3 regions of the Flammeovirga sp. MY04 genome follow, and region 1 is predicted to be linked to each of the others. Evidence: riboswitches for the same ligand, from Rfam matches in the RefSeq annotation. Region 1 holds a riboswitch; each other region holds the start of a gene.
The links. Region 1 has a riboswitch for cobalamin ahead of MY04_RS03555 (ribonucleotide-diphosphate reductase subunit beta). Riboswitches for the same ligand answer to the same signal wherever they lie in the genome.

Region 1 (2,278 bases):
CATCAGCGGTTACTGATTGTGTCTTTTTAGTATATTCTGTAGGTCTTACAGCGAAGAAATCGTCGTGTGCTAAACCAAATACTTCTTCATCGAACCATTGCATTTTCTTCAAAGTTTCTTTATTAACTTCAAAGATAGGTTTTAGACCAATTTCGTTTAAACTTTTATTCAGACGATCTCTCATGAAGTGAACTAAATGTTCTATTGGTAAAAATTCCAACTCACCTTCTTCAAAAATACCATTCAGCAACCTAACTTCTACATCGTGAGAAATTTTTGCTGCTTCATAGATGCGATCTTGAAGTTCTTTAGTATTCAACTCAGGGTATTCAGCAATCATCGTATTGTATAACCACATACCTGCACGTGCATGAGAGTTTTCATCCTTAGCAGACCACTTGATAATGTTACCAATACCTTTAAGTTGATTTTTGAATTTTTTATAGGACAGTAAAATAGCGAACTGAGAGAATAAGTTTACATTTTCAGTAAAACACGAGAAAATTGCAATACTCTGTAATAGGTCGTGCGGTTGTGCATTTCCATTTTTATCCACAGTTACCTGAGAGAGCATTTCAAGACGTTCCATAGCAGTCTCGTCTTCTAAGAATGCCTCAAAATTGTCCAAATCCAACAACTCGTTTAAACGTGCATATGCAGAAGCGTGACGAGCTTCATTTTCAGCAAAAGTAATGGCCATTGCCTTAATTTCTGGCTTAGGTATAAACTGACCAATCACCCCCCAAAAATCATCCTGAACATTAGTTTCAGTTTGGGCAAACGTTTTCAGGATGTTACCAATAACATCTCTTTCTTGATCTGTTAAATTGGTTTTGAACTGCTGAATATCTGCATCAAAGTTTACTTCGGAGTGAATCCAGAAAGTTTGGTGAATAGCATCAATAAAATCTTGTGCCTTTGGGTATTCAAAGGGTTTGTAAGCTACACGTTTATCTAATAAGCTCATCTTTTGGATGTTTTTTTAATACAACTAATGAAAACATATAAATGTTCTCATTGAACAACACAATGCTTTATTTTCTTTATAAGCTGACGGAAAAGCCCAGGCATCAAATTGATTTACTCAGACAGTTCTTTTACTCCCCATTATCCCGATGGAGGTTACAAGCAACAACTTAGGCAGGTCTTCTGACTAAACTATAATATAATTTTGATTCAACCTTCCCACATTTAAAATGCAGTGGATTTTTCGAATTCATTTTCATAGTATTACAGCTGCGGGTACAGTACAGGCTTCTCACCTGTTTCCCTTTTCACCAAAGCAAAATACAAATTGCTTTAAGCACCTTCGTCATAACAAATAAATGGTCTTTTATTGATAATAGCAAACATTTTCTAACATAGTTTTTGTTAAAAAAAATCACACAAAATTAGTTGCATTTTGCTTGACTCATTTAAAAAAAATGATAAGAGCTAATCACACACAATTTGTCAGCAAATTGCACTTTTTCAATATCAATAATATAAGGGTATATGAAATAATTTTGTAATACTTGAATTAAAAAAAAGTGTATATCACACGCAATAAAACAAAAACCTTTCCTATACTTGGATAACGTCTATATACGTATTGATTAAACTCATTTTAAAATGGACTAATCTAAGTTACTATGTTTACAATTCGATTATATTTTAGTGTCATTAATTTTAAGTTTGATTAAATCTACTTGTAAAATTCAAACAATTATTAAATTATACTTGATTTTTGAGGAATTAATCAATATGAATCAAATTAAAATGCTTCTCCGAAGGTTAAATATAAACCAGAACTTTTTTCCGATCCAATTCCATAATCTACTCTAATAGATGCTTTGTCCTTTTTATTAATCAAAAATCTTAATCCGCCACCTCCTGCAAACTTAAAACCTTGGCTATCAAAATTTTCGTAAGTCGAAAAAACATTTGCTGTTCCAACAAAGGCTGTCATCCCAATTCTCCAGAATAAATGTTGTCTAAATTCAGATTGTAATGCCACCATTTTTTGGTCTCTCCAACGGCCTTCATAAACACCTCTCATCATGTTTAATCCACCCATCAAAGCCATCTCTCTAAAAGGCGTATTATCACCAAAAGTTTGTTTCGTCAAACCCTGAAAAGCTAACACAGAAGCACCTTCTTTTTCTCTACTTAAATCAAAATATTTTCTAAGATCTAATGTCAATACATTAAAATTATAATCACTACCAAATATACTATTGTATACTTCAAAGCGACCTTCTATAAAAAATCCTTCTTTGGGAGAAAGTACTAGATCCCT
Region 2 (2,278 bases), on a different replicon from region 1:
CAGTTAGAGTGAGAACTTGCCCAGAAAGATGACTACAAACAAACAATAGAATTGTGATGATTGTAGTTGTAGATAGTTTAAAGTAATTAGTATTCATTTCACAGTAGTGTTATCAATTATACACGTAATTGTTACACCTAACTAACTCATTACTTTAATAATGTTCAATTGTATATACTAGAATCTAACTATACATAAGATCAATTTTTATAGACACTTTTTAATTAAAACTAGACAAAATTGTATTTTATGAGGTCTGAGGAAGGTTTTTTATGATGTATTACTTAACAAGTATTCTTAAACGTTTAAACGCTTTTTTTTATAATTATTCAGTAAAAAAGACCTAAAAGTCAGATCTTTTGATCTACTTTCAGGTCTAATAATATGGATAAAGAATAAATATTTTTTAGAATAAAGTGCTTATTTCATCACTTTCTTTTGCAATAACTTCTTGACCTAAAGTTGCAGGTTGTTCCATTCGAGGAGCAATCATTAATTGGGCATGCCATAGATGACCAATATTGTTTTTATGAATACCTTGACAAGAAATGGTCAATTCATTTTTATTGTCTACTACAGGTTTAATTTCTTTGTAAGCCAACCATTGTTCATCATTTTCTTTGATCATGGTCCAATCCGGATTTTGATAGAAGGATGCACCTATAATATTTAAGTTATTTTGGATGACTTCAATGTCTTCATTTTCAATAGTAATGACCAATTTTACAAGACTTTCTTTATGATCATAAACCGGTTTTATTGTAGCAGGTTTCTCTAAAAACTGAATCTCATAAAACCCATTATCAATAGGTTTTGCATCCATTTTTGATATTAATGTTTGATTTACTTCTTGAAAGGACATTCCCATTTCAAGACCATTAAATAAGTTGATTTTTTTAGTGCTCGAAGTACTTAAATTCGAATTGTCAGTTTGTGCACTTGCAAAATTGGCAACAAGAAAAAAAGCAATTAAATAAATTAGCTTTTTCATGATGAGATATTTTTTAATTTTTATTTTAGATTTTTTAACGTGATTTTATAGTCAAAAAGTTGAGATAATTAGGTTTTGTTAAATTTTTTAGATTTTAAAAAATGTATGGAATCGTATTACAAAATGATAATCAAAAATTCTTTTTAGTAATGATTCCTATCACTTTTATTAGTAAAGATAACTCTCACCTTTGCTGTGCATTGGTTCCGAAAGGAATAAAAGGGAATCTGGTGAAAGACCAGAACTGTACCCGCAACTGTAAATGCTCATAATGCTTGAATTAAAAAGCCATTGTTTTAATGAGAAGGCAATTCAAGAAAAGAGCAAAGTCAGGAGACCTACCAAGCAAATATATTTTGATGAAACTTCGGGAGTTAAGTATCATATGTTTTCCTATGCATGGGTAAAATATCTATTCATTCCTGAAAGTTCATCGCTTAGATTTTAAAACTAAATTAAAGATGAACAAACAACTCCTATTTAAAAAATCGATTTATTTCGTATTATCCTTACTCTTTTTGGTAGGCTGTAATTCTGCAGACGATACAACATTAGCCGTTCATACCGTATCTTTTGATACCGATGGAGGTAACAAAATTGAAAATCAAGAAGTATTTCATGGCGAAAAAGTGACACAACCTACACAGCCTGAGAAAGTAGGACACGAATTTTTATCATGGACTTTAAATGAAGAAGACTACGATTTTGAGCAAGCTGTAGAAAGTGATATCACATTAAAAGCCACTTGGGAAGAGTTAGAAGTAACTTACAAAGCAACATTTCAATTTGATAATGGAGCTGAGGACAGTGTGGTAACTGTTTTAGAAGACGGCACTTTAGAAGAACCTAAACACCCGATCAAAGAAGGATATCTTTTCCAGTTCTGGTCAGTAGATGGTGCAGCTTTTGATTTTAAAACTCCAATCACTTCAGACATCACTTTAGTCGCTGTTTACGAAGAAGTAATCAACCAATTTGTAGTTACTTTCGATGCCGATAATGGAGATCAATTGGTGCAAGTTACTGTTGATGAAAACGAATTAGTAGCAGAACCTACAGATACTCCAATAAAAGAAGGATACGAATTTTTAGGTTGGTATGTAGGTGATACAGCTTTTGATTTTAATACTCCAATTACTGCAGATATTACCATTGTAGCTAAATGGGAATTAGGAGCAGGAGAGACCACTGTTGATTATGCCACAATGTCTCAAGCAGATTTCCAAGCAATGAATAACGGTGACCACGCTACAGTAAAAGCTCAACTAAACCGCCTTGGTAGAGGTT
Region 3 (2,278 bases), 1.9 Mb from region 1:
GCCATGTAGATTTTTTCCTAAACGTGTACGACACCCCATAGTGGCAGGGATTAAATCTGGAACAATTTTTCCGTTTTTATCCAAAATGTCATATACCTCTTGATGGGTGTTGACATAGTTAGGATAGACTCTTTTTATCGAACACTCGTTAGCTAATTGGAAAAGATCCTCGTTTAAAATTTTACCTTCTTCCTTTCTGTATTGCCAAATCTGAATAGGGAAAATTGGAGTGGTTCTTTTTTCTCCAATACCATCCATTGTGGCATTTAGCATGCATTCGATAAACAAACGACCTTCTCTAGATGTATCACATCCGTAATTAATCGATACAAACGGTAGTTGGTTACCTGCTCGGCTTTCTAAGTGATTTAGGTTATGAAGAAAAGCTTCGCAAGCTTGTTTAGTTTCTTCTTTTACTTGGTCCCAAGCAAATGTATCAGGATCGGGTACATTAAACTTAATAGCTGTTTCCATATGTTTATAGAAACTGAGTTTAATGAACTTTGCCATATGGAAATCGAAGGCATTGATAGCGATACCACCAAACTGAGCGTTACTCTGACATTGTAAAACAACAGCAGTGACTTGTAAAGCAGAGCGAATACTTTTAGGAGGACGCATAGTGCCATTCGTTGTATGAATGGGTTTGCTAAGAATTTCTCCAACATCAATAAACATACAGTTTTGCATACCTACAGCATAAGAACTGAAGTCGTGGATATAGATCCATCCTTCTTCATGCATCTTTAAATGCTTTTCGGGAAGTAAGTAGGCTTTTGTGTATTCCTTGGAGATTTCACCCGACATACGGGTAAGTTTTGCAGTAAAAACACCTTCAGGCATGTTGGCGTTTTCGTTTTCTACATTAGTAAGGTTAATTGCTTCATTGGCGAATTTCAGCAATTTACTGTCTTGAGTGATGACCATGTCTTTTGAATTTTTTTGAAACAAAACACAAGGCGCTATTGTAGGAAGTGCAGTAACGTACATCAAATAATTTGGTGGACGCTGAAAACTTAGACATTAACTCGATGTCGGTGGCTTCATTTGCTTGGTAGGTCTTCTGACTTGACTCTAAAAATTGTCCTTCTCACTTTATACTTGATACATCTGATCAAGCGGAACAGCAATGGAGTATCAATTTTTATCAGTTAAATTAAGAGAGCTAAAAGTATTGAATTAGCTATTAAATTAAGTGATGACAACGAGTGCTATACAGCTACGAGCATAGTTCTAGATTCTCACTAGATTCCCTATTATTCCATTTTGGCACCATGCACTTTCAATTTGCAAACACCTGATTTAAAAAGCATTGATGACAATCACTAAAATATTTTAGGAATTTATAAGATGCTGAAAATCGATGGTTTAACGGGATAATTTATTGTAAAATAAAAAGGCTGTCACATTTATTATATGACAGCCTAAAATTCTTATATAAGATTAATTGAACTGAATTAGTTCGCTTCTTGACCTGTAGTAACGCTTACTTTAGAAGGATCGATTTGAATTCTTTCAAGAAGTCTTCTTAATGACTTTGCTTGACCTTTAAAAGAACCCGCCATAATACCGTTTAAGCCATTTGGATTTTCTTTTGCTTTCTCGATAGTATTCATAATCTCTAAAGCTTTATCAAAATCTCTTTTCATTGTGTAAGCTAATGCAAGGTTTAATTTTAAACCATCAGCAATTTCGCCATTTACTTTAGCTTTTTTGTCCTCATAGTTTGCTTCAGCAATTAGTTCCTCCCACAGTGGAATTGACTCATCAATTGTTTCCATCACTTGGTCCATTGTCGTTTTCTTCTTCTTAGAGAAAGAGTAAAGTTTTTTGAATCTATCCGCTAAAGTTTCTTGAAGTTCAGTTAACTGCTTGAATTTAGGATGTGATCCTTTAGCACCAAAGATATAAATCAATTCTCTAGATGAGTCACTAAAAAGTTGTTCTTGAATATCAAGGTGTGCATAATAGATCGCATATTTGAATATTTTTTTGTGCATTTCATCACGAATGTGTTGCTGCATAATCGCTCTTCTCGCTTCATCAGAACCCGCTTTATTAACTTGTGATTTTAAAGTGATGTATTCCACAAAGCTCGAAGCCTTATATTGTAAAGCTTTAGGATTTGATGCAAATAGATCCTTTTCGTAAAGTAATTGTCTATCTGAAGAAGTGATTCTTAACATTGCCTTAGCTTTCAATTTTAAAGCAATATCGCTTCCTTTTAATTCTTTAAAAGAGTTTGCAAGAAAATCAATTGTTGGAGTGTCAATTTCGA

Region 2: another riboswitch for cobalamin. It lies ahead of MY04_RS27290 (InlB B-repeat-containing protein); the one in region 1 lies ahead of MY04_RS03555 (ribonucleotide-diphosphate reductase subunit beta).
Region 3: another riboswitch for cobalamin. It lies ahead of nrdD (anaerobic ribonucleoside-triphosphate reductase); the one in region 1 lies ahead of MY04_RS03555 (ribonucleotide-diphosphate reductase subunit beta).

The regions. Positions count from the first base shown of each region.
Region 1 is NZ_CP003560.2:896,997-899,274, reverse strand. It holds gene MY04_RS03555 (ribonucleotide-diphosphate reductase subunit beta) at 1-967, opposite strand, end outside; cobalamin riboswitch at 1,123-1,326, opposite strand; gene MY04_RS03550 (BamA/TamA family outer membrane protein) at 1,754-2,278, opposite strand, start outside.
Region 2 is NZ_CP003561.2:2,048,509-2,050,786, reverse strand. It holds gene MY04_RS27300 (hypothetical protein) at 1-97, opposite strand, end outside; gene MY04_RS27295 (hypothetical protein) at 407-991, opposite strand; cobalamin riboswitch at 1,175-1,351, shown strand; gene MY04_RS27290 (InlB B-repeat-containing protein) at 1,453-2,278, shown strand, end outside.
Region 3 is NZ_CP003560.2:2,790,550-2,792,827, reverse strand. It holds gene nrdD (anaerobic ribonucleoside-triphosphate reductase) at 1-927, opposite strand, end outside; cobalamin riboswitch at 1,037-1,292, opposite strand; gene MY04_RS11310 (hypothetical protein) at 1,458-2,278, opposite strand, start outside.